DNA from 2 places in the Microbacterium arborescens genome. Region 2 is predicted to be linked to the other one. Evidence: predicted binding sites of a transcription regulator. Region 2 holds the regulator's gene; the other holds the start of a gene.
The links. Region 2 encodes HspR, which represses chaperone genes until heat shock. Its sites were predicted from a motif close to AAGTTGAGTCNNNNNGACTCAACTT; they were not measured.

Region 1 (15,632 bases), 380 kb from region 2:
CTCGCGCGCCTTCACCGAATCGATGTCGTCTTCGTCGACCGCGCCACCACCGGCGCCCGACATCGCGGGGAGCGCGTTGATGTCGTTGTAGACGTTCTGGACGGCACCGCCGATGACGACCTGGTAACGGTTTCCCGCCTGCGGAACGGCGCCCATGACGCCCGGGATCGCCTCGACCGTCGACTGGTCGACGTTCGAGGAATCGCGCAGTTGGAAACGCAGGCGCGTGGCGCAGTGCGTCAGACTCTCGATGTTTCCGGGACCGCCGACGGCGTCGACGATCGATTCAGCGGGGCTTGTCGCCATGGCTCTTCTCCTGTTCTCCGACGGGTGGCCGGAGTTCTTCGCCCGGAACTTTACCCTGAGAGTTCGCCGGGAACGAGGGGTTGACCCGTCATGGCCTGACCACACTCGCTTCCGCTCCCCCGGACGAAGATTTCGGCGCACGTCGGGCTCGGATCCCCTGCACGATCGCATCGCCGATCACGAATGCCGCGAGTGGCACCCCGACGAGAGGAAGGGCGTATCCGATGCCGATCGCGGCGGCGACGACGAGGGCGACCGCCCACACCGGTGCGTTCGGCAGTGCGTCGCCGGGAACCGCTCCCATTCGACGGGCACCGTCGCGCGTGGGGCGGCGTCTCCACCACATGAGGTAGCCCAGCACGACCATCACGGCGATGCCCGCGGCGACGACGAACAGGACGAGCTGGTTCACGAGCCCGAACATCGATCCCATGTGGAGGTCGACGGCCCAGCGCGCGAGCTTCGCCATGACGGGGTAGTCGGCGAAATCCACCCGATCGACGACCGCGAGCGTGTCGCCGTCGACCGCGACCGCATCGACCTCGATCGGGAAGCTCCGCTGGATCTCCTGGACGACCCAGGCCTGCCCCGCCGAGGCGGGCGGCCGGATCTCGATCAGCCCGACGTTCACGTTCTCGGTGCGGGCGACGGCGAGCACGTCGTCGAACGTGTCGGGCGAAACGGTCGCCGTCGGCGCCGCGACGACGCCGTGGTCGGCGTGGGCACCGGCGCTCGATCCGGCGGCCGAAGCGGCGTCGCCGAGGTCAGTCGTCAGCGTCGGGTTCTGCCACGACAGCGCGGCACGAAGCGTCGAGACGTTCGCTCCGCCGTAGGTCGACCACGTGATGCCCGACGCCGAGAGGAAGAGCGCCCCGACGACGAGCCACACCCCGAGCGACGCATGCCATCCGAAGACCCTGCGATAGCCTGTGGCGCCGCGCTTCGGACGGAGCAGGTCCTTCTTCACGCGCGCCCGGCGCAGCCGCGCCAGCCAGAGGGCGAGTCCTACCACGACGACGATGCCGAGCCATGAGGCGGCGACCTCACTGTAGAGGCGACCGGGCTCGCCGAGGTGGAGGTTGCGGTGCAGATCGCTCACCCACGCGCGGATGGGCAGCGCTCCGCTCGTGCCGTACACCGTGAGGTCGCCGCGGATCTCGCCGGTGCCGGGGTCGATGAAGACGGCACGGGTCTCGCTCGGGCCGAGGCCCTCCTGCGCGAACATGACGCGCGTCGTGTCGCCGGCTTCCGGCGCGGGCCGGACAGCGGCGAGGGCCGCGGCATCGCCGATGTACGTTTCCGCGATACGGACCTGGTCGCCGATCGAGAGTGTCGCCTCGGTGACAGGTGCGCTGAGCTCGTGGGAGTAGACGACGCGCTCGAGCTGCGGCGTCACGACGTAGACCGCGCCGCTGAGGGCGGCGATCAGGATGAACGGGCCGACCAGGATGCCGGCGAAGAAGTGGATGCGCAGCAGCAGCGGCATCGCCCACGGCCGGCGACGGGCGGGCGGAGCGTGTTCGCGCGTCGGGGTGACGGGTGCGCCGTCGCGGTCGGAGGCGCCGCCTGCGGGCGTGCGCGACTCGGTGATGGACATGGGTCTCCTCGGTCGTCGGGGTGCCGGCGCGCGGAGAAGGTTCGGCGCGCACGACGCATCGCCCCGACGGTCGCCGAGGCGTCAGGAAGCGAGGAGTGCGGGCGGGCCGCGGCGGGCGGGAGCCGCCAGGAGAGCCCGGAGGCGCGGCATACCGACGCTCGCCGTCAGCGGGCGCACCCGCGGCGGCATCTGGACGCGAGGGAGGGCGCCTCGGGTCACGGTACGCAGTCGCAGCGCGATCCGCCGGGCGATGTCCGACAGGGCCGCGACGAGCTGCTCGCCGCGATGGAGCAGAAGCGTCGTCACCGCGGCGGCCAGCACGTGGGCCACGAGCATCGCGGCATCCGGTGCGACCCCGGCCAGCCCACCGGGCACACCGGGTATAGCGAGGGATGCCGGCAGCGACATATGTCCCGCATGCAGGCTGAACGGACCCGTCTGGCCCGCGGCGCCGGGCGCGCCCGGGGTCGAGCCTGCAAGCGGGACGACCCCGAGCGCGAACATGACGTGGAAGAGCGCCTGCGCGGCGGTGACGGCCACCCCGAGGCGAACGACCGAGAGACGCCGCCCGACGACGAGAAGGCTCACCATCAGCGAGAGCGCCCACGGTAGCGCGGCGCCCAGGGGCGAAGGCGGTTCGCCTCCCGCCGCGACGTGCGAGAGCAGCGCGACGAACGTCGCCAGGGTCGCGGCGGCGACGGCTCTCAGCGCGCGCTGGTGGCGAGGGGAGGTCACGTCGCGGCGGTCAGTCGGTCGATCGGTCGGTCGGGCGGTCGTCAGACTCCGACGCGGGAGAAGGCGTCGAGGCTGATGCCCTGATCGAGCACGGTCCTCGACCACTCGCGGGCAGAGTGCAGGGAGTGGTCGCGGTAGTTGCCGCACTCGAGCGCGGAGACGCCCGGGATGTCGGCCTCGACCGCCTCATCTGCGATGAAGCGCAGGCTCCCCGTCAGCGCGGCGACGACGTCGGCGACCTCGGGCTCGCCCCACATCAGCAGGTGGAATCCGGTGCGGCAACCGAAGGGCGAGATGTCGATGACACCGTCGATGCGGTCACGGAGGAGGCCGGCGAGCATGTGCTCGATGGTGTGGATGCCGGCGGTCGGGATCTCGCCCGCGTTGGGCTGCACGAACCGCACGTCGAAGTTCGTGATGGTTCCGCCGCCCGGACCGTGCTCGACCCCGATGCGCCGCACATAAGGGGCGATCACGGCGGTGTGGTCCAGCGTGAAGCTCTCGATTTCAGCCATGGTTTCCTCCCTCGGCGCGGGCGGTCGGACAGCAGACACAGCCCGTCGTTCCGGCCAGATTAGCCCGCCGAGCCGCGGGGTCGGCCCACCCCCGCTCCCAGGTTACGTCCAGGGACTGTCCGGGACTCGTCCAGACTCACCGCGCAGACTCGGGGAGTTTTGTGCGTCCGCCCGAGACGCCCGCCGCCTGTCGCGGTGCCCGCAAACATCGAAGGACCGCCCCTGTTCGCATGACTTCTTCGTCAAGCCAGCCCACCCGCCGCGACCTGCGGCGCTCCACCAGCTCCAGCTCCACCAGCTCCACCACCTCCGCATCCCGCCGCTTCGTCCGCCCCGCCGCCCTCACTCTCGGGCTGGCCCTGGGCCTGACAGCGGTCGTCGGCACGACGGCCTCGGCCGCGCTTCCCACCGCCTCGGGTCCCGCCCCCGTCATGCAGCGCGCCGCGCTCGTGACCGCGGCGGCGACGTCGACGGCCAAGCCGCTCAGCGCGATCGAGCAGGCCACGAGCGACGCGGTCGCCGCAGCCGAGGCATCCGTCGTCGAGGCCGCGACCGTGACCGGCGACGTGTCTGCGGCCGCCCTCCCCATCGAGGGCGACACGACGATCGACACCGCGCAGCTGCGTGAGCGTATCGAGGGTCTGAAGCAGACCGACGTCATCCCGACGCTGCTCCTCCCCGACCTGACCGACAAGCTGGTCGACGCGACCGATGACGTGCAGGCCGAGACGTCCGACCTGCGCGGGCGCCTCGAGGCGGCGCAGGCGCAGAAGGCCGCCGAGGAGGAGGCCGCTCGCATCGCCGCTGAGGAGGCTGCAGCAGCCGAGGCCGCCGCACAGGCCAAGGCCGAGGAAGAAGCCGCCGCCGCCGCGGCCGCACAGCGCTCGACCAGCTCGCGTTCGTCGTCCTCGTCGTCGGCTGCGCCCGCTGCTTCTGCGGTCGCCTCGACGGGTGACAACTCGCCCGGCGCCGCACAGGAGGCCGCGAGCAGCATGCTCGGCGAGTTCGGTTGGGGCCAGGACCAGTTCTCGTGCCTCGTCTCCCTCTGGAACAAGGAGTCGGGCTGGAACTACCAGGCCTACAACAGCGGCAGCGGCGCCTACGGCATCCCGCAGGCGCTCCCCGGCAGCAAGATGGCGTCGGCCGGCGGCGACTGGCAGACCAGTGCCGTCACGCAGGTCCGCTGGGGCCTCGGCTACATCTCCGGCCGCTACGGCTCGCCGTGCGGCGCGTGGGGCCACTCCCAGTCGACCGGCTGGTACTGACCCGATAGCAGGCGAAAGCGCACGTCTGCACGGTCCGCTGACGCGGAGACCGTGCGGACGTGCGCTTTCGCTGTTCCGGCGGGTCAGTCCTCGTCCGGGAGAGCCTCGTCGTCGAGGAGGTCGTCGCCCGTGACCTCGAGCGTCGGGGCCTCCTCGATCGGGTCGATCGGCATCTCACCGGGTGCGACGAAGGGCACGTTTCCATTGAGACTCATGAGGGTTCCTCCCTGCAGTTCGTGAACCGCTCACGCTACGACGATGCCCGGCCGCGGTCAGCCCCGTTGCCTCGCGGCGACGTCGGGTGTACCCGGTGTCGGTGGTCGGGGGTACCGTCGGTCGCGACGAGGAGGTCACCGTGAACAGGCTCGGCAACATCACCTTCTACGCAGACGACCCGCGGGCGCTCTCGCATTTCTGGTCGGATGTCTTCGGCTATCCCCGCCTCGACTGGCCCGACGACATGCGCCGGCAGCAGCTCGAGGCCGGTCTCACCGACGACGATCTCGACCGCCGAGGGCTCGCCGAAGATCCCGACGGCCGCGGGCCGCGCCTCTACTTCCATCACGCCGACGGCGCGAAGACGGGGCGCAACCGGCTGCACATCGACGTCTCGGTCGCCCCCGCAGACGGCGAGCGCCGTGCTTCTCCGCAGGCCGTGGATGCCGAGAAGGATCGGCTCGTCGCGCTCGGCGCGAGCGTCGTCCGGCTCGTCGAGCAGCAGTGGGGCGCGTGGCCCGAGCGCTACTGGCAGATGACAGACCCCGAGGGCAACGAGTTCTGCCTCCAGTGACCACCCGTCATAGGGTCGACGTCATGGCCCCCCGCACCCTCGCCGTCGTGAACGGCCGCATCGTCCCCGTGTCCGCACCCGTCATCGAGGGCGGGACGGTCGTCGTCACCGACGGCGTGATCACCGCCGTCGGCGGACCCGAGACGCCCGTTCCCGACGGAGCCGAGATCGTGGATGCCGCGGGGCGCTGGGTGCTGCCCGGATTCGTCGAGGCCCACGGGCATCTCGGCGTCCACGAAGACGGCGAAGGCTGGTCGGGCAATGACACCAACGAGATGACCGACCCGAACGGCGCTCGTTTCCGCGCACTCGACGGCATCGACATCGAGGAGGTCGGGTTCCGCGACGCATTGGGCGGCGGCGTGACGTCCGTCGTCATCAAGCCGGGATCGGGCAACCCGATCGGCGGACGCACGGTCGCGATCAAGACCTGGGGCGGGCGCACCGTCGACGAACAGGTCATCGCCGAGAACGTGTCGGTGAAGTCGGCCCTCGGCGAGAACCCCAAGCGCGTCTACGGTGACAAGAAGCAGACGCCCTCGACCCGCCTGGGCGTCGCCTCCGTGCTGCGCGACGCCTTCGTCGATGCGCAGAACTACGTGGCCAAACGGGATGCCGCGGCAGCCAAGGGCGAACCATTCGATCGCGACCTCGGCAAAGAGACGCTCGCGGAGGTGCTCGACGGCACGCTCCTGTGGGACCAGCACAGCCACCGGCACGACGACATCGTCACCGCGATCCGTCTGGCCGAGGAGTTCGGCTACCGCCTCGTCGTCAACCACGGCACCGAAGGCCACAAGATCGCCGATGTCCTGGCCGAGAAGGGCATCCCGGTCATCTTCGGACCGATGCTCACCTCGCGCTCGAAGGTCGAACTGCGCGACCGTGCGATCGGGGCCCTCGCCCTGATCGCTGCGGCGGGCGTCACCGTCGCGATCACGACCGATCACCCCGTTGTGCCGATCGACCAGATCCGGCTGCAGGCCATCCTGGCAGTGCGCGAGGGCCTCCCGGCCGACGTCGCCCTGCAGGCGCTGACGACCAACCCCGCCAGCATCCTGCGTCTCGACGATCGCGTCGGTGCTCTCGAGCCCGGTCGCGACGGCGACCTCGTGCTGTGGTCGGGCGACCCCCTCGCGGTCGAATCGCGTGTCGAGCACGTCGTGATCGGCGGCGCCACGGTGCTCGAGACCACCGATGACGGAGACGTGCACATCGTCGAGCGGTGGGAGCGGTTCGGGCGCTCCAGCTGGCTGCGCTGAGCCCGACCGGCTGAACCGGAGTCTCTCGCGCCCGCGAGCGCAAGAGGTACGCGCATGCCGCGGTACGGGTGTGCACTGAGGGCATGTCGAACCTGCCCCTGTGGCTGCTCCTGGTGATGTTCGTCGGCGCTGCGGCCGTCGTGTGGGCGGCGGGCATCCAGCTCTCGAAGTCGACCGACGTGCTCGACGACCGATGGCACATCGGCAGTGCCTTCGGTGGACTGATCGTGCTCGCTGTGGCGACGAACCTGCCGGAGATCGCCATCACCGTCAGCGCCGCGATCTCGGGAAACCTCGAGGTCGCCGTGGGCAACATCCTCGGCGGCATCGCCCTGCAGACGGTCGTACTGGTGATCCTCGACGCGTTCGGCAAGCGCGGGCGCGGGGTCAGGCCGCTCACCTATCGTGCGGCATCGCTCGTCCTCGTGCTCGAAGCCGTGGTCGTGGTCGCCGTGCTCGCCGTGGTGATGGCGGGCAGCCAGCTGCCCGGCGACCTCGTCGTCGCACGGGTGACCCCCGATGTCGTGCTCATCGCGGCGCTGTGGCTCGCGGGGCTCTTCCTCGTGCAGCGCGCCGGGAAGCATCTGCCCTGGCATGAGAACGGCACGTCGCCGGGCGCGAGCGAGCACACGCCGGGCCACCGGCGCGCGAAGCCGCAGCATCCGCATCATGCGATGAGCACTCCCGCGGTCGTCGTGGTGTTCGTGGTCTCGGCGCTCGCGACCCTCGGTGCGGGAGTCGTTCTCGAACGATCCGGCGACGCGATCGCCGACGGGATCGGGCTGTCGGGCGTGCTGTTCGGAGCCACCGTCCTCGCGCTGGCCACCGCGCTGCCGGAGATCTCGACGGGGCTGCAGGCGATCCGGCAGGGCGACGACAACCTCGCGATGAGCGACATCTTCGGCGGCAACGCCTTCCTGCCGGTGCTGTTCCTCGTGGCGACACTGATCTCGGGGCAGGCTGTGCTGCCCCAAGCGAACGGCGCCGACATCTATCTCACGGCGCTTGCCGCGCTGCTGACCCTCGTGTATGTCGTCGGGCTCATCTTCCGGCCCGCACGGCGCGTCGCCGGGATGGGCGTCGACTCGCTCGTCGTGCTCGTGCTCTACGGCGCCGGCGTGGCGGGTCTCTTCGCCGTCGCCGGGTGAGCGTCGCCGAGTGGGCGTCGCCGAGGGCGCGGGTCAGATCTCGTCCGAGCGGGGCGACCGCACCGACCAGCCCACGCGGCGCAGTGCATCTGCCAGGCGCGCGGCCTCGGTCGCCGCAGCATCCCACGACACGTCGGAGCACACGTCCACCGCCAGCGGGGGCGGGTCGGCGAACTTCGGGATCTGCACCTCCGCCCATACGTCCCGGCCGAGTCCGACGCGGGGGAACGCGGTGCCCGCGTTCTCGATGACGCCGTCCGAGACGAAGGCGATCGTCTCGAGCGCGTCGGGCTTGGCGATCGGCAGGTCGACGACGAGCGTGACCACGAAGGGTCCGCTGGCGGTGTCTCGGCCGTGGGCGTGCACCCGCTCATCCTGACAGACCGGCGGCTCCTCGAAGGCCGAAAGCCCGACGTCGGTGAGGCGCAGGCTCAGTGTTCTCAATGATTACGAAGAGATAACGGAAAACCCTTGCTCGTCGTTACCTCGTCGTTATAGAGTGCTCGCACGGTAGCTGTTTTGCTGTGGCAGCCACCGGCATGTGATTGCAGGAAACTCTTGGTGCAAAGGGACGAGGGCCCGACCGAATGCCTCTTCGGTCGGGCCCTCAACTGCGTTCGCGACGCCCGGCGGGGCTCCGACTGACGGTCACTCAGGCGCCGCCGCCACCACCCCCGCCGCCTCCCCCGCCCGCTGAACCGCCGCCGCTCGACCCGCCAGCCGTCGACGACGACGACGCGGCGGCCGACGACAGGGTGCCGATGCCGGCCGCGAACGACGAGGCGTCGAACCCTCCGGAACCGGAGTACCAGATCGGCGCGGTCACGCCGGCTGCGGCGTACGCCGCCGTCAGGTGGGCCGCCCACTCCTTCTCGCGGCCGAACAGCACGGCGTACGGCAGCAGCCGCTCGTAGATCCGCAGCACCTCCCGCGGGTCGTCCGTCGCCACGGGCTCGCGTTCAGCGCCCGCCGGCGACTGCAGCATCCGGATGCGATCTTCTTCGGCCCAGCGAATGAACAGGTCGAGCCCCAGGAGGTGATCACGCGTCTCGGCGCCGGCTCGCGAGAGCGGCGAGCCCGAGACGGCGAAGATCACGACGAAGAAGGATGCCGCGGCCAGCACGATCCCCACCACGGGGAGGGCCGGGTGCACGTACGAGCTCAGGGCCAGCGCGCCGAACAGGATGACGAGACCGGCCAGCACGACGCACGCGGCGACCGGCCAGCCACGAACCCCGGCCGGAACCGTGCGGTACATGTCGCGCCGCTTGAGGTTGTCCTCGGCGAGCTTGAGGGCGCGCTGCGTCTCGGATGATAGCCGGGTATCGGACGAGCCGAAACGGTAGATCTCGCCGCGCCGGTGGTGCGGGAACATCCCGCTCAGCAGCATCCGGCCGTTCTGATCGGCCAGCTTCGGGTCGACCAGTTCCGCCTGCAGCTTCGCCCGCCCCCAGCGATGCTTGCCGTCGTCGACGATGCGGATCGAGCCGACGAGCGCCTGCTCGAGCACCTCGGCCGGGATCGCCTTCGAGGTCTTCTTCAGCAGCACCGCCGACTCGAGAGCATCGATATCCCGGGGAGGGGTGTACTCGGCGATGATCGTGGGGCGCCCCGGCTCGTCGCGGAGGTAGCGGCGCCGGTTCCGCAGCGCCCAGCCGGTAGCGCCGGCGAGGAGCGCGACCGACCCGGACTGAAGCCATCCGAGAGGCGACGACACGAACGAGGTGTCGTAGGTCTCGAACGCACCCGCTTCGAACCCGACCGCCAGGGTGAGGGTCTCATGCGGAGCCAGGTCGGACGCCGACGCGGTGATCGTGGCGCCATCCGGCGACGCGGTGATCTCCGGGCACGCGGTGGTGCTGTCCTGCTCACCGACGTAGCAGGCCTCACGTCCCGCGAGGGAGTCCGCGATGGTCGGATCGACATGCAGCGTCGCGGTCACCTGACGGAACGGCTGGTTCCAGTCGGTGCCGTTGACGTCCCAATAGAACTCGAGTCCCGTGTCGGGGAAGTCCCAGACGACGTTCTCGAGGTCGTAGGTGAACACGAACGTGTTCCGGCCGTGCAGGTAGGCAGCGCCTCGCGTCAGGATGCCGAGCGTGCCATCCTCGCTGTCGGTCTCGACGGGCCGGGCCGCGCCGTTCTCATCCGTGACCGAGATGAGCTCGGGATGCAGCGGCTGCCCGTTGTAGGTCTCGGGAAGAAGTCGCCGCATGCCGCGGTTCTGATCCGAATCGGGGAAGTCGGCGACGAACGTCTCGACGACGCGCATGCGTGCGGTCCCGTCGTCGTCGCGGGTGAATGTGTAGTCGACGGACAGCGAGTCGAAGACGAACGCATCGAGATCGGCGGATTCGTCGGCGGATGCCGCGGCCGGTGCTGCCAGCGCGAAAACTGCTGTGATCAGCATGAGGACCGCGACCGCGACTGCCGCCCGGCTGCGACGGATCATGCCGACCAGCTTAGGCGGGCAGTAAAGTTGTCGCCATGAGCGATCGTCGTCGTGCCGTGGCAGCGTGGGAGAGTCTCTTCCGCGCACAGCACGAGATCTTCGACGACATCAGCAACGACTTCGCCGGCGACGAGCTCACGCAAGCCGAGTACGACGTGCTCTTGACCGTCGTGCGTGGCGCCGGTCATCGTGCGCGGCTGCGCGACGTCACGGCGAACATGCTCATCAGCCAGCCGAGCGTGTCGCGGCTCGTCGACCGGATGGTCGCGCGCGGGCTCATCACCAAATGCGGAGACCCGACCGACGGCCGCGGCGCGATGCTCACCGCGACACCCGAAGGCGTCTCGGCGTTCCGCCGCCTCGCGGCAGCTCACGGACGTTCGATCGCCGAGCGGATGTCGGTGCTGTCGACCGACGAACTGGAGCAGCTCGAGCAGCTCACGACGAAGCTGCGCCGACTCTCCTGATCTGCGGCGCCCGGTCCAGTGGCTTTCGGGCGCGGCGGGTGGTGTCGTAGCGCGTTCGTGACGGGCCTTGGCTCGGTTCGGGTGCGGTGTCGCCGGGGCCGGGGTGCCGGGCGCCTGCTCCTCCCCAGCGGCGCCGTCATCAATTGCCCCCACAGTCGTACAAAAGTTCGACCTGAATGTCGTACCCCGCTGCCACAATGGGAACATGGAATCGAGCGGCGAGATGTGTGGGGTGCGATGCGATGACGCCGCGCCCGCGCAGGTGCTCGCGTTCGCGCGGTATGCGGAGGCGCTCGATCTTGTCCATGCTGGCGAGGTTGAGCGGATGCGTGCGTTGGCCGATCTGGGCCGGTCGGCGTTGCGGGAGGCCCGGCGCGATGGGGTGCGGGGCATGGCCTCCGACATGGAGTTGCGATCGGTTGCGGCCGAGGCGGCGGGGATGGCGCGGTTGACGGATCGGCGGTTGCAGGGCGAGATCGACCATGCGATGACCGTCATCGACGACTACCCCGCCGTGTTCGAGGCGTGGGTGGAACGGCGGATCGAACGCGGACACGTCGATGTCGTCGTGAAGATCGGGGCGGGGCTGCCGGACGAGGTGCGGGAGTCGTTCGCGGAAGCGGCGATCGGCGTGTGCGAGCGGGATGTACCGTCCCGGGTGCGGGGTGCGCTCGAGGTTTTGGCGGCGCGGGTGCACCCCCAGTCGTTCACGGAGCGGCATGGTGCTGCGGCGGTGGAGCGGTGCGTGCGGGTGTTCCACGGGGCCGACGGGATGTCGAACCTCGTCGCCAACCTCCCCACCGTCATCGCTGTGGGGATGCTTGACCGGCTCACCCAGATGGGACAGTCGGTGAAGGACGCCCGGGCGGATGCCGCGGAGGCGGGTGGTTGCGGTGATGCGGTGGAGGCGGATGCTGCCGCGGCCGGTGCTGCCTCGGCCGGTGCTGCGGGCGCCGGGGCAGATGCGGCGCCAGACGCCCGGACGATGGATCAACTGCGTGCTGACATCCTCGGCGACCTCGTCCTCGGCGGAGCACCGGTGGTCGACCCGACCTACGGGGCCGACCGGGCCGGCGGGCTCGGGGCGATCCGGGCGCGCGTGCAGGTCACCCTCACCGCGGAGACCCTGGTGGGCCGTGACGAGCACCCCGCCGAGGCCGTCGGCGGTGCGCTGGTCGATGCCGAGACCGCGCGGCTGCTCGCGGGACAGGTCACCGAGTGGGACCGGCTCTTCATCGACCCGGTCACCCGCACCCCGGTCGAGATCGACACGTACCGGCCCACCATGGCGATGAAGAAACTCCTCACCGCCCGTGATCAGCACTGCCGGTTCCCCGGATGCCGGCGGGCGGCGATCAGGTGCGAACTCGACCACACCATCGACTACGCCCTCGGCGGCCACACCCACCTCCACAACCTCGCCCACCTCTGCCAACGACACCACTCCATGAAGCAATTCACCCGGTGGGAAGTGCGGCAGGTCGGCGGCGGAGTCCTGGAATGGACCTCACCCCTCGGCAGGGTCTACCGCGAAGACGTACCCACACCAGCGGTCTGCTTCACCACCGACACGACCGACACGACCGATCCACCGCGGGGCGGTCGAACTGGCGGGGCACCGCCACCCGAACCACCACCCTTCTGAGCCGGTGCGTCGCGCACTCGCGCGCACCACGACTTTTCCCAGGCGTGGCGAAACTATGCCAGCGCGCCCCACGACGCATCGCTGCCTCGCTGAGGTCAGTCCGCGACGACCCTGAGACCCTGCCGTCGCTGTGCACACGCAAAGGGCGGCCGCGCCCCCGAAGGGGCTGCGGCCGCCCGTCATGCAGTGCGCTCGACGCGCGCTGTGAACGCGTCACGACATGCGCTTCGGCAGGTTCTGCGCGATCGGTTGTCGATCAGTTCTCGATCGGCACCACCGGCGCGGCGGCGTCGGTCGTGACCTCCACCTTCCGCGGCTTGGCCTTCTCGCTGACCGGGATGGTGACCGTCAGGACACCGTTGTTGTAGGTCGCGGCGATGCCCTCGGTGTCGACGCCCTGACCGAGGTTCAGCTGACGCAGGAAGCTGGCGGCCTCGCGCTCGCGCGTGATCCACTTCACACCGTCACCGCTCGCGAGCGTGCGCTCGGCGCGGATCGTCAGCAGCTGGCCGTCGACGTCGATGTCGACCGAACCCGGGTCGATGCCGGGCAGGTCGGCGGTCATCACGTAGTGGTCGCCGTCACGGTAGAGGTCCATCGGCATGCGACGGGGGCCGCGGCGCGTGTCGAAGAGGCTCGAGGCGATGCGGTCGAGGTCGCGGAACGGGTCGTAAGTAGCCATCGATCTTTCCCTTCTCTGATGCTTCGTGTTGAGATCTGAAAGTTGAGCCTTAGCGGCTCAACTGCATCCAGATTAGCACTCCCTCCCTTCGAGTGCCAAGGGTTCTCGCACGGCGAACAGCGCCCCGACGAGCGGGGCACATGGGCGGCACTCAGCACTCGACGACGTTGACGGCGAGACCGCCTTCGCTCGTCTCCTTGTACTTGTGCGACATGTCGATCCCGGTCTGACGCATCGTCTCGACGACGGCGTCGAGCGAGACGTAGTGCTGCCCATCGCCGCGCAGGGCGAGGCGCGCCGCGGTGACCGCGGTCGACGCGGCGATCGCGTTCCGCTCGATGCATGGAATCTGCACGAGGCCGCCGACCGGGTCGCACGTGAGCCCCAGGTGATGCTCCATGGCGATCTCCGCAGCGTTCTCGATCTGCGCGCTATTGCCGCCCATGACTGCCGTCAGACCGCCCGCCGCCATCGCGCACGCGGAACCCACCTCCGCCTGGCAGCCGCCCTCCGCGCCCGAGATCGACGCGTTCGCCTTGAAGAGCGAGCCGAGCGCGGTCGCGGTCAGCAGAAACCGCCGGATGCCGCGCCGGCGATCGAGCTCCTCCGACCCGAGCCGCGACTCCGCGGCGAACCGCCACCAGTACATCGCGACGGCGGGGAGGATGCCCGCGGCCCCATTCGTGGGCGCGGTGACCACGCGTCCCCCCGATGCGTTCTCCTCGTTGACGGCGAGCGCGAAAGCGCCGAGCCACTCCCCCGGGAGCTCGCGCCCACCGGCGGCCTCGGCCGCCTCGAGCTGCGCGCGCATCGCACCTGCGCGACGCCGCACCCGCAGCATCCCCGGCAATGTGCCCTCGGCGCGCAGGCCCGCCTCGACGCACCCCGCCATGGCGTCCCAGATCGCGTCGAGGCCGGCGGCGACCTCGGCCTCGGGCCGGAGCGCCTCCTCGTTGCGGCGCGCCAGCCCGGCGATGCTCAGGCCATCGCGATCGCACAGCTCCAGCAGCTCTGCGGCACTGCCGAAGCGGTACGGCCATGCGACATCCCGGCCCGGCGAACCATCGGCGTGCGATTGCTCGCCCGTCCCCGCCCGGCGGATGAAACCGCCCCCGACCGAGAGGTAGGTCTCCGATGCGACGAGCACGCCTGCGGCATCCCAGGCGTTGAGCGTCATCGCGTTCGGGTGCTCGGGCAGTCGCGTCCGCGGCTCGAAGGACACGTCGCTTCGCGAGAACGACACCGGGTGCCGCCCCGCGAGCGAAAGGACCGCTCCGTCGACCCAGTCCGTCCACGCCGCGCGAACCACATCGGGATCGACGGTCTCCGGCGCGTGGCCCTGCAGCCCCGCGACCACGGCATCCGGCGTGCCGTGCCCGATCCCGGTCGCCCCGAGCGACCCGTACAGCACACAGCCGACGCGCTCGACCTCGTTCAGCCGGCCACCGGCTTCGAGCCCCACCGCGAAGGCGCGGGCAGCGCGCAACGGTCCGACCGTGTGGGAGCTCGAGGGTCCTACACCGATGGAGAACAGCTCGAACGCCGAGACGTAAGCGCTCACACCCCCAGGCTACGCCAGCATCTGCCGCAGGAGCCCGGCGACGTCAAGGGCATATGCGAGAACCCGGGGCGCACCTATCGTCGCGACCGATGACCACTGCACCCCACCCCCGTCTGGCGTCGCTCAAAGCCGCCGCGCGAACCGCGGGCGGCGAGGCCTTCGCGGTCTCGCGCCTGCTGCTGGCCGGCAAGACGGCCCTCGCCGCCGCCATCGCCTGGTACCTCGCACCGTTCGTCCCCTTCGCGCACGACGAGTACTCCTACTACGCACCGCTCGGCGTGCTCGTCAGCATGTACCCGACGATCGCCGACTCGGCCAAGGCCGGACTGCAAGCGGTCGGCGGGCTGGCGATCGGCATCGCGATCGGGCTCGCGGGCCTGTGGATCGTCTCGGGCCCGAGCCCCCGCATCCTGGGTGTCGCGATCGTCGTCGCCGCGGGCGTGGCTGTCGGCGGCATCCGGGCGCTCGGCACCGGCCGGGACTGGATCGCCATCGCGGCGTTGTTCGTGCTGCTGCTGGGAGCGAACGACGCCGGCGGTTTCTCGGTGTCGTACCTCGTCACGATGGCGTTCGGCGTCGTCATCGGTGTCGCCGTCAACCTCGCGATCGTTCCGCCCCTGTACCTGCGACGCGCCTCCACCCGCCTGTCGCAGCTGCGCGACGCGGTCTCGGACCGCCTCGAGATGCTCGCCGCCTCCGTCGCCGACAGCGCGCCCACCGACGCGACCGGCCAGCGCTATCTCCAAGAGATCCTCGACGCCGTCTCGGCCGACGTGCGCGAGGCCGCCCGCAGCCGCAAAGCCCACCCGCTCGCCCGACGACGCCGCGGGATCGAGGCCGAGAACGGGCGCCGCCTGAGAGCGCTCGAGAACACCGTCCGTCAGACGATCGAGCTCGCCGAGGGGATCGACGCCCTCCCCCTGACCCCGGATGCAGAGCCGCTGCGCGCCGAGCTCGCCGAGGCGGTACGGGCCACGGCGCGGGCGGTGGCACGGCCGGTGCGCGATCCCGCGACCCCGGCGGCGGTCGAGGAGGCCGAGACGGCACTCGCCCGCGTCGTCGAGGCGGCACCCACGCCCAGCGACGGCCGCATCTCGCCGTGGACCCGCGCCGCGGTCGATCTCAGCCGCATCATCGAGGCGTCTCGACCGTTCGCCTGACGCGACCGGTCGGCGCGGCAGGTCACCGCGCCGGGATACCCAGCACC
Region 2 (15,632 bases):
CCTGCATGCCCGGAGGCGTGACGCGCGCGAGCAGTGAGCGGCTCGCCGCCTGTGCGGGTCCCACGCATCCCGAGAGGATGAGCCCGGCGATCCAGAACACGATCGATCCGGCGTCCTGCAGCACGAACAGCAGCACGGCGACCGCGATGAGCCCCGAGAGGGTCGCGATGATCACGGCTCGCGCTCCGAAACGGTCGTCGAAGCGTCCCGCGATGATGGTGGACGCGCCGGCGACGAGGTTCGCGGCGATGCCGAAGACCATGACCTCCGTCGGCGAGAATCCGAACGCGCGGGCAGCCAGCACCCCGCCGAAGGCGAAGACGCCCGCGAGGCCGTCGCGATAGACCGCGCTCGCCAGAAGGAACCAGAACGTGGGGCGCTCGGTGCGATACAGGCGAGCGATGTCGGCGACCAGGTGGGCGTACGCCGCGAAGAAGCCGACCTTCTCCGTGCTGTGCGGTGCGGAGCGCTCGGGGACGTTCAGCATCAGCGGGATGGCGAAGACGATCGTCCAGACCCCGCATCCCACGGCGATGAGCCGGTAGGCCAGACCGTTGCTCGTGTCCATCCCGAACCAGTCGGCCAAGGTGAGCACGACCACGAGGGTGAGCGCGACGATGCCGCCGATGTACCCGAGGCCCCAGCCCAGGCCGCTGACCCGGCCGATCGTGCGAGGCGTCGACACCTCGACGAGCATGGCGTTGTAGTTGACGCCCGCGATTTCGGAGACGACGGCGCCGAGCGAGAGGACGATCGCGCCGTACCAGAAGTACGCCGGGTCGGCGAAGGTGAAGAACAGCGCGAACTGCAGCAGCGCGAGGACGACGGTGAACACGCCGAGCCACCGCTTCTTCCGGCCCGATCGGTCGGCGGTCTGCCCCAGCACCGGCGCGAGGAGCAGGATCAGGATGCCGGCAGCTGTCGAGGCGACGCCGTACCCGCTCGCCAGCTCGGCGAGGGCTGCTTCCTTGATCGGGTCGGAGTCGGGCAGCGCGGCGATGTCGGCGGGCAGGAACGAATCGGAGACGAGGAACAGCGACGCGAAGACGAAGGTGAGGATGACGGAGTTGAACGGCTGCGTCGCCCAGTCCCACAGTGCCCACGACACAACGGTCTTCCGGGGGACGGGCTGCTCGTCGACATCGCGGGTCTGCATGGCGGCGATGCGCCCGAGGGCCTGCGTGTCGGCGGCGGTGGGGGGCGTGGGAACCCCCGGCGCGGATGCCTTCGGGCTGCGGCCTCCGCCGGGCGGATCGGTCTCGGGTGACATGCCGGGCACGCTACGACCTCTCCGTGAACACTCGGTGCCGCCCGTCGGCGGCGCGTCGCATCTTCGCGACGGGGTCAGCGTATCCGCAGCCGAACGGGGTGGGGCGCTTTTCAGTCGCGACGCGCGAACCGGTAGCCGATGCCGCGCACTGTCTCGATCCAGCGGCCGGTGCGTCCGTCGTCGCCGAGCTTGCGGCGCAGGTTCATCAGGTGCACCTCGACCGCGTGGAGGTCGTGGGGGCTGACGTGTTCGCCATGGACACCGCTCTGACGGCGCAGCATGAGCGCGATCCACGCCTTCTCGACGACGTCACCGGGGCGCTGCATCAGCGCCTGCAGGACGTCGAACTCGGAACGGGTCAGATCGAGGGCGCGGCCGTCGAGTTCGACGCGGCGCGATCCGGGGCTCAGCCGCAAACCACCTGCTTCGAGCCAGCCACCCGACACGTTCTCGGGTGACTGGAGGGTGCGGGGGCGCCGCATCAGGGCGTCGATGCGGGCGCGCAGCTCGTAGGGGCGCCAGGGCTTGATGACGTAGTCGTCGGCTCCGCTGCGGAAGCCCTCGACCGTCGCGGTCTCGTCGTCGACGGCGCTGATGATGAGCACGTATCCGTCGTGGAAGGCCCGGATGCGGCGAACCGCCTCGAAACCGTCGATGCCGTCGAGCTTGACGTCGACGGTCGTCAGGTCCGGACGCAGGTGGCGGACGGCGTCGACTCCGGCGGGGCCGTCGGGGAAGGCGTGGACGGCGAAGCCGTGCTGCTCGAGGGTCTGGCTGAGCAGGCTGCGGAGGTCGTCGTCATCCTCGATGACGACGGCGCTGCGCGTCACGGGTGCCTCCGGGCACGCGGGAACGCTCGACGACCGCCCATCACGGGCTCGGAGTCGACGAGAGGCGAGTTCGGGTTCACGCTTCTTGTCATGAGTGGACTCAACATATAGCGCGCCGCTGAGAGGATCCGATGATCGTGCCTCAGGGTTGCTCAGAATTGGCTCAGGTGGACGTCATGCACCTCGCCATCCGGCAATGAACTTGATACGACCTGACTCAACTTCTCTTGACATGGTTTCGGTGCGCGAGTACAGTTGAGTCATCGCGGCTCAGGTTGGGCCGCCGCAGACTTCAGATCCATCAGAACCGCAAGTAAGGAGACAACTCATGGCACGTGCAGTGGGTATCGACCTGGGCACGACGAACTCCGTCGTGGCCGTCCTCGAGGGCGGCGAGCCCAAGGTCATCGCCAACGCCGAAGGGCTCCGTACGACCCCCTCGGTCGTCGCATTCACCAAGGACGGCGAGGTCCTCGTCGGTGAGACCGCCAAGCGGCAGGCCGTCACCAACGTCGACCGCACCCTGACCTCCGTCAAGCGCCACATGGGCACCGACTGGAAGACCCAGGCGATCGACGGCAAGGCGTACACGCCGCAGGAGATCTCGGCTCGCATCCTCCAGAAGCTCAAGCGCGACGCCGAGCAGTACCTCGGCGACACGGTGACGGATGCCGTCATCACCGTGCCCGCGTACTTCAACGACGCCGAGCGCCAGGCGACCAAGGAGGCCGGCGAGATCGCGGGCCTGAACGTCCTGCGCATCATCAACGAGCCGACCGCCGCCGCGCTGGCCTACGGCCTCGACAAGGGTAAGGAAGACGAGCTCATCCTCGTCTTCGACCTCGGTGGCGGAACCTTCGACGTCTCGCTGCTCGAAGTGGGCAAGGACGACGACTTCTCGACGATCCAGGTGCGCGCCACGGCCGGTGACAACCGCCTCGGTGGCGACGACTGGGACCAGCGCATCGTCGAGTACCTCATCAAGCAGTTCAAGGACACGACCGGTGTCGACGTCTCGGGCGACAAGATCGCCCTGCAGCGCCTCAAGGAGGCCGCCGAGCAGGCGAAGAAGGAGCTCTCCAGCTCGCAGTCGACCTCGATCAACCTGCCGTACCTCTCGCTGACCGACTCGGGCCCCGTGTCGCTCTCGGAGACGCTGTCGCGCGCGAAGTTCGAGGACCTCACGAAGGACCTGCTCGACCGCACGAAGAAGCCCTTCGAAGACGTCATCCGCGAGGCCGGGATCAAGGTCGGCGACATCGACCACGTCGTGCTCGTGGGTGGCTCCACCCGCATGCCCGCCGTGTCGGAGCTCGTGAAGAAGGAAGCCGGCAAGGAGCCCAACAAGGGCGTGAACCCGGACGAGGTCGTCGCCGTCGGCGCCGCCCTGCAGGCCGGTGTCCTCAAGGGCGAGCGCAAGGACGTCCTCCTCATCGACGTGACCCCCCTGAGCCTCGGCATCGAGACCAAGGGCGGCATCATGACGAAGCTCATCGAGCGCAACACCGCCATCCCCACCAAGCGCAGCGAAACCTTCACGACCGCCGACGACAACCAGCCGTCGGTCGCCATCCAGGTCTTCCAGGGCGAGCGCGACTTCACCCGCGACAACAAGCCGCTCGGCACGTTCGAGCTCACGGGCATCGCGCCGGCACCCCGCGGCATCCCGCAGGTCGAGGTCACCTTCGACATCGACGCCAACGGCATCGTGCACGTCTCGGCGAAGGACAAGGGCACCGGCAAGGAGCAGTCGATGACGATCACCGGCGGCTCGTCGCTGCCCAAGGACGACATCGAGCGCATGGTGCGTGAGGCCGAGGAGCACGCGGCAGAGGACAAGAAGCGCCGCGAGGCAGCCGAGGTGCGCAACCAGGCCGAGACCCTGTCGTACTCGATCGAGAAGCTCATCGCCGACAACGCCGACAAGCTGCCTGAGGACGTCAAGTCCGAGGTGCAGGGTGACGTCGACGCGCTGAAGACCGCACTCGCTGGTGATGACGACGAGGCCGTGAAGACCGCGTTCGAGAAGCTCAACGCATCGCAGGGCAAGCTCGGTGAGGCCATCTACGCGCAGGGTCAGGCAGACCAGGCGCAGGGTGCCCCGACCGACGCTCCGACCGGTGACGCCGGTGCGACGGCATCCGATGAGGACGTCGTCGACGCCGAGGTCGTCGAAGACGAGGACGAGAAGAAGTAATCATGACCAACAAGGACTTCGAAGAGCCGCACGGCGAAGACGAGGTCCTCGGCGGGGAGGGGTCGGACGCCCAGGCGTCCGGCCCCGACGCGCACGAGGCCACCGGAGCAACGGATGCCGCGGACGCCGCGGCTGCGGACGACGAACTGACCATCGACGACATCCTCGGCGCGACGCAGTCCGACGAGGCCGCCGTCGCCGAAGCGCCTGCCGAGGAGCACGACCTCGTGCTCGACCTCAAGCGCGTGCAGGCCGAGTACGCCAACTACCGTCGGCGCACCGAGGAGCAGCGCGAGGTCGAGATCGAGCGCGCCAAGGGCTCGGTCGCCAAGGGTCTGCTGCCCGTGCTCGACGACCTCGACCGTGCCGACAAGCACGGCGACCTCGTCGAGGGATCGCCGCTCGCGGTGATCGCGGACAAGCTGCGCGGGGTCGTGGCGCGACTGGGTGTCGAGTCCTACGGCGCCGCGGGCGACGCGTTCGACCCGCAGCAGCACGAGGCGATCTTCCAGGCGCCCACCCCGGGCACGGCCGAGCCGACGATCCTCGAGGTCGTCGAGGTCGGCTACCGCCTCGGCAGCATCGAGCTGCGTCCGGCGAAGGTCGTCGTCGCCGTGCCGGCCGAATAGGAGGCAACGACATGGCCAGTCAGGACTGGTTCGATAAGGACTTCTACAAGGTGCTGGGCGTCTCCAAGGACGTCTCCGACAGCGACCTGAAGAAGACCTACCGCAAGCTCGCGCGCAAATACCACCCCGACTCGACGCAGGGCGATGCTGCGGCCGAGGCGAAGTTCAAGGAGATCAGCGAGGCGTACTCCGTGCTCTCCGACAAGGAGCAGCGCGCCGAGTACGACCAGATCCGAGCGATGGGGTCGGGCAGCGCCCGCTTCACCGCGGGTGGCCAGGGCGCGGGTGGCTTCGAAGACGTCTTCAGCGCCTTCAACCAGGGGGCTCGAGGCGGCGCCGGAGCGCGCGGCGCGGACTTCGACGACATCTTCGCGATGTTCAACCAGCAGTCCGGCCGATCCAGCCGCTTCGGGACGGGCGGCTTCGGCCGCTCGACCGGCGGATTCCAGGGCTTCGGCGGCCCGCAGCGCGGCGCCGACGTCACAGCTCGGACGACGCTCGACTTCGCGACGGCGGTGCGCGGCGACACCGTCACGCTCCAGGGCGAAGACGGCAAGCCGTTCAAGGTGAAGATCCCCGCAGGCGTCAAGGACGGCCAGAAGATCCGGCTGCGCGGCCGCGGGCGGCCCTCGCCCGACGGCGGCGAGCCGGGTGACATCGTCGTGGCCGTCACGGTCCGCCCGCACTCGGTGTTCACGCGCGATGGGCTCAACCTGCGCGTCGTGGTTCCGGTGACCTTCACCGAGGCCGCCCTCGGCGCCACGATCGAGGTTCCGACGCTCGGCGGCGACCCCGTCAAGCTCCGGGTTGCGCCCGGCACGCCGTCGGGTCGCGTCCTGCGGGTCAAGGGTCGCGGTGTGAGCACGTCCAAGGGCACCGGCGATCTGCTGGCCGAGGTCCAGGTCGCCGTTCCTGCGCACCTCGACGAGGAAGCCCGGGCGGCCCTCGAGCGCTTCGCGGAGGTCGAACCCCGCGAGAACCCGCGTGCCGACCTGATGAACAAGGCGCGCGGCTGACACACCCGTCGTCGACCCGCCGCACCCGTTCGCCACGGGACTGGTGCGGCGGGCCGGATGACGACGATCTCGACGTCCAGGAGGTGACCAACCATGGCTGAAGACGACATCGACGAGGACGCCCCGATCTTCGCGATCGCTGCCGCGGCGGAGCTCGCCGCCATGCACGCGCAGACCCTCCGGCAGTACGACCGGCTGGGGCTCGTGGTGCCCGGGCGCACGCAGGGCGGGTCGCGGCGATACTCGCTGCGGCACATCCGTCAGCTGCGTGAGGTGGCTCGGATGTCGGCGGAGGGCATCAGCCTGCCCGCTATCGCGCGCATCCTCGAGCTCGAGAACGAGGTCGCGGGCCTTCGGCGTGAGGTGCGAGACCTCGAGCAGCGTCTTCGCGACGAGATGCAGCAGCGCCCCGGTGCGCGGGTGTTCGCCGCGGGTGCGACCGGCGCCGTCGTGACCCTGCGCCACGGCGCGCGCGTCCGCCGCGCGACCGAGGTCGTGCTCTACCGCCGCCCCGCCGCCCCGCCCACCGCCCCGCAGTCCTAGCCGCCCCCGCAGCCTCAGCCGGCCCCGCAGCCTCAGCCGCCCCCGCAGCCTCAGCCGGCCCCGCAGCCTCAGCCGGCCCCGTCGACCCGACACAAAGGGTCGTTATCCGGCGTGCGGAGCGGCCATTCGGGTCGGTTCAGGGTGGGGCGGGGGTGGGGCGGGGTGGGCGGGGTTCCTGCACAGGCGAGGGTGGGGGAGACCGGATGGTGAACGGGCTGGGGATATCGCAGGAGAGGGCGAGAGAGCGTCAGTCTGGACGGGTGGCACGCATTCCTGCTGAGCTCCCCGAGGCGCTGCCGGGTGCCTTCACGGTTGGGACCGCGCGCGCGACCGGTGTGACGCGGGGCAGACTTCGTTCCGCCGACCTGGCCGTGCCCTTCCGCGGCATCCGCTCGCGTGCACCCGTGACGGACGTGCGCGCGCTGGTGACCGCCTATCTGCCGAAGTTGCGCGCAGGCGAGCACATCAGCCATGCCACGGCAGTGGCTCTCGTCGGCGGCTGGATTCCAGAGCGGCTGCGCACGCAGGTGGACGTCGCGGCGCCGCGACCGCTCGGGCGCGCCCGGGGTGCGGGGGTGCGCGGGCACGAAGCCGCCGCGGCGAGTCGGTGGCGGTTCGGACCCGTTCCGATCGAGCATCCGGCCGTCGCCTGGTGCCAATCGGCCGAGCTCATGGGCGAACGCGAGCTCGTCATCGCGGCAGACTCCCTCATGCGCAGGCATGATCCCGTCCTGTCCATCGAGCAGCTCGGCGGGGCGGTGGCGGCGTGGTCCGGCCGGCGCGGCGTACGTGCACTCCGACTCGCGCACGAACGCTGTCGGGAACGCACCGACTCCGTTGCGGAGACGGAGCTGCGTCTCGACGCCGAGGACCTCGGGATGACCACCTTCGAGGTCAACGCGGTCATCCGCGATGAGGCCGGGCACTTCGTGGCCTATGGCGACCTCGTCGACGCCGAGCGGCGCGTGCTCCTGGAGTACGACGGTCAGCAGCATCGGCTCGACGACGCGCAGTACGGCCGCGACGTCGACCGCCTCGACGACCTCGCACGTCTCGGCTGGCGCGTCATCCGCGTGAACAGAACCCACTGCGGCGCGCGGCGTCGCGCCGTCCTCCTCCGTGCGCGCGAAGCGTTGACCAGCTGACCCCCCAACCCCTCGCCGACCCGACACGAATGGTCGCTCCGGCCGGAATTCGGCGACCTTTTGCGTCGGGTCGGCGATCGGGCAGGGGCGGAGGGGGCGGAGGGGGTCAGGCGGGAGGAAGGCGCAGGGTGCCGGCGGACTCGTCGAGGGTCAGATCGTCGACGACGCGCAGCGAGCGGGCGAGATGATCGAGCTCGTCGAGCACCGTTCCCACGCGCTCGCGGTCGCTGCAGACGGCCGACAACGTCACGAGGTGGGTGCCGGTGTCCCACGTGTACGACACGAACGGCGGCGTCCTCGGATCGGGAGGCAGGGTCATCACGAGCTTCTCGCCCACCCCCAGGTAGGGGGAGCGGAAGTCCTCGGTGTCGTCGTACTCCATCGGCATCATCGCCCGCGCCGCCCGCACCTGCGCCGTCGCCTCCTGCATCTGCGCGAGAACGACCAGCAGCTCGGGGTCGGCTTTCCACATCCAGGCCCGCACCCGGCCGTTCGCGCGTCGCATCAGCATCGGCACCGCCTGGCTCGCGGCCCACGCGGCGAACCGCCCGCCCGGGCGCGGCGCGGCGCCGATCGCGGCGTTGGCCTGGCTCAGCAGCATCCCGATCGCGCGCTTGCGGGCGCGGCGTCCGGAGAATCCGAACGATTCGGTGACGGCAACCCAGCGGGCGGGATCGGCATCGGCTTCGAGTCGGGCCATGACCCCAGCCTAGGGATGCCGCCGGGGTTCCCGCGTCCGCCCGCCGTGCAGCCCGTGCGGCCGGTTTGCCTCAACGCCGGGCCGCCTCCCGGAAGCGTCAAGACCGCTCGGGTAAGCTCGGGGCCGCCGCGTCGGCCACAGCCGGCGGCACTCCGCCGTACAGATTGGGCCTGACCCGTGACCGAATCCACGACGAACGAGGGTGTTCCCGCCGCCAGCTCGCGCGCACCTCTGACCATCGTGATGGGCGCCGACACCTTCGCCCCCGACGTCAACGGAGCCGCCCGCTTCGCCGAGCGGCTCTCCGCCGGCCTCGCCGCTCGCGGTCACGATGTCCACGTCGTGACGCCGAGCGTGAAGCACTCGCAGTCGGGCGTCTTCACCGAGAACATCGAGGGCGCGGACCTCACCGTCCATCGCCTCCCCGGATGGCGCTGGTACCCGCACGACTGGCTGCGCTTCGTGCTGCCGTGGCGCTCGAAGCACTACGCGCGGCGCATCCTCGACTCGGTCAAGCCCGACGTCGTCCACAGCCAGTCGCACATCGTCATCGGCCGCGGGCTCACCCGCGAGGCGAGGAAGCGCGGCATCCCGGTGGTCGCGACCAACCACGTCATGGCCGAGAACGTCATCGACTTCACGACGCTCCCGCCGTTCCTCGACAAGATCATCATCAAGCTCTGCTGGGACGACGCCAAGCGCACGTTCCTGATGTCGCGCGCCGTGACGACCCCCACGCGCAAGGCCGCGGAGTTCCTCGAGGACACGATCGACATCTCGGGCGTCATCCCGATCAGCTGCGGCATCGACAAGCGCAACTACACCCCCGACCTCACCCCGCGCGAGCACCGTCGCATCCTGTTCGTCGGTCGCCTCACGACCGAGAAGCATGTCGAGGTCACCCTGAAGGCCGTCGCCAAGCTCGCGCCCGAGCTCGACGTCCACTTCGACATCGTCGGCGGCGGCGACCAGCGTCGGAACCTCGAGCAGACCGCGCAGCAGCTGGGCATCAGCGATCGCGTCACGTTCTTCGGGCGCACCGATGAAGCCGACCTGCGTGCCGCGTACACGCGGGCGGATGTGTTCGCGATCGCGTCGATCGCCGAGCTGCAGTCGATCGCGACGATGGAGGCCATGGCCTCGGGGCTGCCGATCGTGGCGGCGGATGCCGTCGCGCTGCCCCACCTCGTACAGTCGGGTGTCAACGGTTACCTCTTCGAACCCGGCGACGTCGACGATCTCGCGGACAAGCTGCGTCGGGTGCTCACCGCATCGCCCGAGGAGTACCTGCGGATGCAGCAGGCCTCGCTCGACGGCGTCGAGATCCACGACATCGAGCGCACTCTCGACACCTTCGAGAAGCTCTACCGCGGCGAGCCGCTCGACGCGTGACGATGCGGCTGTTCTTCGACGCGCGTTACATCCGCACCGACTTCCACGACGGCATCAGCCGGTTCTCGCACGAGCTCGCGCACGCGGTGTTCGCGGCGGCGCCCGCCGAGGACGTCGAGGTCACGTTCATCGTGCACGACCCCGCGCAGATCGCGTTCCTGCCCGAGGGAGCCCCCCACGTCGTGCTGCACGCACCGACCTCGATGCTCGAGCCCTTCGCCGCCCTGCGTCTGAACCGTCACCGTCCCGACGTGGTCTACTCGCCGATGCAGACCATCGGTGCCCTCGGTCGCCGATTCGCGCTGATCCTGACGCTCCATGACACGATCTACTACCGGCACCGCACACCTCCGCGCGACCTGCCGTGGTTCGTCCGTCTGGGATGGCGCCTCTTCCACCTCTCGTACGCGCCGCAGCGGGCGACGCTCAACGCCGCTGACCTCGTCGCGACGGTGAGCGAGACGAGCAAGCGGCAGTTCGCCGACGTGAAGCTGACCAAGCGCGAGGTGGTCGTGCTGCCCAACGCTCCGCAGCGTCTGGCCGACCTCGCACCGGCGACGGCGATGCCGGGGGCCGCCAAGCCGCGGAACATCGTCTACATGGGCTCGTTCATGCCCTACAAGAACGTCGAGACGCTCGTCCGGGCGATGCAGTGGCTGCCGGGTCGCACACTGCACCTGCTGAGCCGCATCTCGGACGGCCGGCGCGCCGAGCTCGAGAAGCTCGCGCCCGCCGACGCCCGCATCGTCTTCCACGGCGGGGTGACGGATGCCGAGTACGCGGCGCTCCTCGCCGACGCCGGTATGCTCGCGACGTTGAGCCTGGACGAGGGCTACGGGCTGCCGATCGCCGAGGCGCTCGCGCTCGGAGTGCCCGCGGTGGTGAGCGACATGGAGATCTTCCACGAGGTCGGCGGCGACGGGGCGCTCTACGTGCCGCCGCGCGATCCGCGTGCCTTCGCGGCGGCCGTCGTCTCGCTCGACGACGACGCTGCCCGTGCGGGGCTCGTGGCGGCGGGCCGCGCCCACATCGCGCGGTTCACCTGGGTGGAATCGGCGTCGCGACTGCTCGCGGCATCCCGTCGCGCCCGCGCGCTCCGCGCTCGCTGACGTCCGCCGCGATCCTCTTCGCGGGGCGCCCGCCGTCGCGAGGCCCCGGGGCCACCTCCGCCGGCCGAGGTAGGCGCGACGCGTCGGTGGGCACACGGCGGTAACCGTCGTGCGCGACGACCGCGAGGGTGGCGATCGACGCAGCGACGACAGCGACGATGACGGCGACGAGAAGCAAGTCGGAATCCATGGCAGAAACGCTACGATTGGCGTCATCCTGCCGACACTGGCGGACGAGACGGTATTCGGAGGAATCCTGCCATGCACACGGTCGCCTGCGTCGTCCAGCCCGGATTCGCGCCATTCGAGTTCGGCCTCGCGTGCGAGGCGTTCGGCCTCGACCGATCCGACGAGGGCATCCCGAACTTCGATTTCCGTGTCGTGACGCCCGATCCCGGCGTGGTTCCGGCCAACCTCGCGTTCTCGCTCAACGTCGACGCGGGCCTCGAGTTCGCCGACGAGGCCGACCTGGTGATCATCACACCCATCCCGCGCGAGAGTTGGGATGCCGTCGACGAGCGGGTGACGGCCGTGGTGTGTCGCGCAGTCGAGCGCGGCGCCTGGGTGCTCACCGTCTGCAGTGGAGCCTTCGTGGTGGCGGCATCCGGTGTGCTCGACGGCAAGCGCGCGACGACCCACTGGCGCTACGCCGAGACGATGGCACGCATGTACCCGCGCATCGAGGTCGATCCCGACGTGCTGTACGTCCAGTCGGACCGGATCATCACCTCGGCGGGCACGGCGGCCGGCCTCGACGCCTGCCTGCACCTGCTGCGCATCGAGCTCGGCGCCGAGGCGGCGAACACCATCGCCCGACGGATGGTGGTTCCGCCCCTCCGCGACGGCGGACAGGCCCAGTTCATCGCCCGTCCCCTTCCCGAGGCGTCGTCGCTGTCGCTCGCGCCGATCACCGACTGGATGATCGCGAATCTCGACCTCGATCTGTCCGTCGATCTGCTCGCCTCGCGCGCGCACATGTCGCCGCGGACGTTCGCCCGACGATTCAAGGCCGACTACGGGACGACCCCGGCGGCGTGGCTCGGGCGGCAGCGGATCCTGCGCGCGCAGCGATTGCTCGAGCAGACCGATCTCGGCCTCGATCAGATCGCGGCCGACAGCGGCTTCGGTTCCGCGTCCGTCCTGCGGCAGAACTTCGCCCGCGCCCTGGGGGTGAGCCCATCGGCATACCGCGCTCGCTTCGCCTGCACGCCCGAGGCCGCTTCGGTGGCCGGTGTCGCGCCGGAGGCCGTAGCGTCCTGAGCAACACGGTGATAAACTTGAGTCACACAGGCTCAAGTTTGAGCCGAGAGATTTCAGGAGAGATATGAACGCCACGCAACAGCCCGGACAGGAGGAGGCGCAGAGCGCCCTCGAGCAGTTCGGGATCAACCTCACCGACCGCGCCCGGCAAGGCAAGCTCGACCCCGTCATCGGACGTGACAGCGAGATCCGCCGCGTCAGCCAGGTGCTCACACGACGCACGAAGAACAACCCCGTCCTCATCGGCGAACCCGGCGTCGGCAAGACCGCCGTCGTCGAGGGCCTCGCCCAGCGCATCGTCGCCGGTGACGTCGCCGAGAGCCTGAAGAACAAAGAGCTCGTGTCGCTCGACATCTCCGCGCTCGTGGCCGGCGCCATGTACCGCGGCCAGTTCGAGGAGCGCCTGAAGAGCGTGCTCAAGGAGATCACCGAGTCCGACGGCCGGATCATCACCTTCATCGACGAGCTGCACGTCCTCATGGGTGCCGGCGGCGGTGAAGGGTCGGTCGCCGCATCCAACATGCTCAAGCCCATGCTCGCCCGCGGCGAGCTCCGGCTCATCGGTGCGACAACCCTCGACGAGTACCGCGAGTTCATCGAGAAGGACGCCGCCCTCGAGCGCCGTTTCCAGCAGGTCTACGTCGGCGAGCCGAGCGTCGAGGACACCATCGCGATCCTCCGCGGACTCAAGGAGCGCTACGAGGCCCACCACAAGGTGGCGATCTCCGACGGCGCCCTCGTGGCCGCGGCATCCCTGTCCAACCGGTACATCCCGGCCCGCCAGCTGCCCGACAAAGCGATCGACCTGATCGACGAGGCCGCCTCGCGCCTGCGCATGGAGATCGACTCGGCGCCGCTCGAGATCGACGAGCTGCGCCGCCACGTCGACCGGCTCAAGCTCGAGGAGCTCGCGCTGAAGAAGGAGAAGGATGCCGCTTCGCGCGAGCGTCTCGAAGCCCTCCGGGCGACCCTCAAGGACGAGCAGCAGAAGCTCGACGACCTGCAGGCGCGGTGGGAGCGGGAGCGTGCATCCCTGAACCGCGTCGGTGACCTCAAGACGCGCCTCGACGCCGCTCGTGTCGAAGCCGAACGCGCTCAGCGCGAGGGCAACCTCGAGAAGGCCTCGCGCCTGCTCTACGCCGAGATCCCCGCGCTCGAACGCGAGGTCGTCGAGGCGGAGCGCGCCGAGACCGCCGTCGACGGTCCCGAACGCATGGTCAACGAGCAGGTCACCGACGAGGACATCGCCGCCGTGATCGCCGCGTGGACCGGCATCCCCGTCGGACGCCTGCTGCAGGGCGAGACCGAGAAGCTCGTGCGACTCGAGTCCGAGCTCGGCAAGCGCCTCATCGGTCAGAAGGTCGCGGTGAAGGCGGTCGCCGACGCCGTGCGACGCTCGCGTGCGGGCATCAGCGACCCGAACCGTCCGACCGGCTCGTTCCTCTTCCTCGGCCCCACCGGCGTCGGCAAGACCGAGCTCGCGAAGGCCCTCGCAGAATTCCTCTTCGACGACGAGCACGCCATGGTGCGCATCGACATGTCGGAGTACGGCGAGAAGCACTCGGTCTCGCGGCTCGTCGGAGCCCCTCCGGGATACATCGGCTACGAGCAGGGCGGCCAGCTCACCGAGGCCGTGCGGCGGCGCCCGTACTCGGTCGTGCTGCTCGATGAGGTCGAGAAGGCGCACCCCGAGGTGTTCGACGTGCTGCTGCAGGTCATGGACGATGGTCGCCTCACCGATGGCCAGGGCCGCACGGTCGACTTCCGCAACGTCATCCTGATCCTCACGTCGAACCTCGGTTCGCCGATCCTCATCGACCCGACGCTGAGCCTCGAGCAGAAGCGCGAGCAGGTGCAGATCCTGCTGCGCCAGGCGTTCCGTCCGGAGTTCCTCAACCGCCTCGACGACACCGTCATGTTCGAGGCGCTGAGCCAGGACGACCTCGCGCAGATCGTCGAACTGTCCGTCGACGCGCTGCAGCGGCGGCTCAAGGACCGGCGCCTCTCGCTCGCCGTCACGCCCGACGCGCGCGCCTGGCTCGCCGAGCGCGGCTACGACCCCGTGTTCGGGGCCCGGCCGCTGCGCCGCCTCATCCAGTCCGAGATCCAGGACCGCCTCGCGATGGCCATCCTCTCGGGCGGGGTGCACGACGGTGACATCGTGCGAGTCGACGTCGCCGCCGACGGTTCCACGCTCGTGCTCACCAGCGCCGGCGCGGCGGAGCCCGCCGCGCCGGCAGGTGCCGGAGGAGACGACGACGTGATCGAGGCCGAGCTGCTCGACGACTGATCCCCGGTGCCGCGAGCGGCGGCTGTGCTGGGTGCTGGGTGCTGGGTGTTGGGTGTTGGGTCCCGTCGTCAGGCTGAGCCTCGCGTGGGGGGTGTTTCCCGCGGTGTCGGAGGCCGTTGAGCCTGTTGGCGGCACAGCTGGCCGGGTGGTGGCCGGACCGGAGCGGGGCGAGCTGCGCGCGGCGGGTGGCGGGTGGCCGGTGGTCGGCGTGGGTTGCTATCTCGTCGTCAGGCTGAGCCTCGCATGGGGAGCTTTCCCGCGGTGTCGGAGGCCGTTGAGCCTGTTGGCGGCACAGCTGGCCGGGCGGTGGCCGGACCGGAGCGGGTCGAGCTGCGCGCGGCGGGCGGCGGGCGGCCGGTGGCCGGTGGTCGGCGTGGGTTGCTGTCCCGTCGTCAGGCTGAGCCTCGCGTGGGGGTGTTTCCCGTGGCGGTTGATCTCATCCAGCCTGTTGGCGGCCCCCCGCTCGGCCCGGCACGGCCTGACACGGCACAGCCCGACACGGCACGGCCCGACCCCGGCACGGCGCGGCGCGGCAGGCCGCGAAGCGGCCGGGCCGGCGCGCGCAAGCCACGCGGGGCGGGCGGCGGCGGCGTGAGAGTGTTGAGGCTATGCGCACGGTCCGGGCCCTGTGGGGCGCCTCACACCCGGGTCCATCGGTCGTCGTGACGGCCCTCGCTCTGGCGCTCGGGCTCGCGGCCGGGCTCGAGCCGTGGCGGCTGGCGGTGCTCGTGACGTCCGTGCTGTTCGGTCAGCTCTCGATCGGCATCTCCAACGACGCGATCGACCGCGAGCGCGACCGCGCTGTCGGCCGGACCGACAAGCCCCTCGTCCGAGGTGAGGTCTCGAACCGTTCGGCGTGGATCGCGGCGTCGGGCTCGGTCGTCATCGCGCTGGCTCTGTCGGCGGTGCTCGGGTGGGGGATGCTGCTCGCGCATGCCGTCACGATCGTGTCGGCCTGGTCGTACAACCTGGGGCTGAAATCCTCACCGTTGTCGGTCGTGCCGTTTCTGGTGAGCTTCGGGCTCTTCCCCTCTCTCGCCACCCTTTCTTCCTCCGACCCGACGCTCGCGGCACCCTTCGCGGCGGTCGCGGGTGCGGCGCTCGGGGCCGCTGTGCACCTGACGAATGTCCTGCCCGACCTCGACGACGACCGCGACACGGGCGTGCGCGGGCTGCCGCACCGCCTCGGAGCACCCATTTCGGTGGTCGTCGCGGTGGCCGGCATCGTCGTGGCCGCGATCGCGGTGCTCA

Region 1: QUC20_RS03320 (Hsp20/alpha crystallin family protein) is a predicted target of HspR. The motif match lies at 12,904-12,928, and genes of this name have one in related genera.

The regions. Positions count from the first base shown of each region.
Region 1 covers NZ_CP128474.1:718,849-734,480, reverse strand. Annotated here, with positions in the region: gene QUC20_RS03390 (glucose PTS transporter subunit IIA) at 1-306, opposite strand, end outside; gene QUC20_RS03385 (PepSY-associated TM helix domain-containing protein) at 395-1,903, opposite strand; gene QUC20_RS03380 (hypothetical protein) at 1,985-2,638, opposite strand; gene QUC20_RS03375 (S-ribosylhomocysteine lyase) at 2,680-3,153, opposite strand; gene QUC20_RS03370 (aggregation-promoting factor C-terminal-like domain-containing protein) at 3,384-4,418, shown strand; gene QUC20_RS03365 (hypothetical protein) at 4,502-4,633, opposite strand; gene QUC20_RS03360 (VOC family protein) at 4,774-5,208, shown strand; gene QUC20_RS03355 (amidohydrolase) at 5,232-6,470, shown strand; gene QUC20_RS03350 (sodium:calcium antiporter) at 6,554-7,618, shown strand; gene QUC20_RS03345 (hypothetical protein) at 7,652-7,984, opposite strand; gene QUC20_RS03340 (DUF2207 domain-containing protein) at 8,271-10,070, opposite strand; gene QUC20_RS03335 (MarR family winged helix-turn-helix transcriptional regulator) at 10,106-10,537, shown strand; gene QUC20_RS03330 (hypothetical protein) at 10,677-10,844, opposite strand; gene QUC20_RS03325 (HNH endonuclease signature motif containing protein) at 10,863-12,182, shown strand; gene QUC20_RS03320 (Hsp20/alpha crystallin family protein) at 12,439-12,864, opposite strand; gene QUC20_RS03315 (L-serine ammonia-lyase) at 13,016-14,425, opposite strand; gene QUC20_RS03310 (FUSC family protein) at 14,515-15,585, shown strand; gene QUC20_RS03305 (FAD-binding protein) at 15,608-15,632, opposite strand, start outside.
Region 2 covers NZ_CP128474.1:341,547-357,178, forward strand. Annotated here, with positions in the region: gene QUC20_RS01640 (MFS transporter) at 1-1,270, opposite strand, end outside; gene QUC20_RS01645 (response regulator transcription factor) at 1,381-2,100, opposite strand; gene dnaK (molecular chaperone DnaK) at 2,429-4,297, shown strand; gene QUC20_RS01655 (nucleotide exchange factor GrpE) at 4,300-4,926, shown strand; gene QUC20_RS01660 (DnaJ C-terminal domain-containing protein) at 4,938-5,942, shown strand; gene QUC20_RS01665 (heat shock protein transcriptional repressor HspR) at 6,036-6,485, shown strand; gene QUC20_RS01670 (DUF559 domain-containing protein) at 6,746-7,630, shown strand; gene QUC20_RS01675 (hypothetical protein) at 7,737-8,330, opposite strand; gene QUC20_RS01680 (glycosyltransferase) at 8,574-9,722, shown strand; gene QUC20_RS01685 (glycosyltransferase family 4 protein) at 9,725-10,831, shown strand; gene QUC20_RS01690 (helix-turn-helix domain-containing protein) at 11,093-12,091, shown strand; gene QUC20_RS01695 (ATP-dependent Clp protease ATP-binding subunit) at 12,156-14,381, shown strand; gene QUC20_RS01700 (UbiA family prenyltransferase) at 14,990-15,632, shown strand, end outside.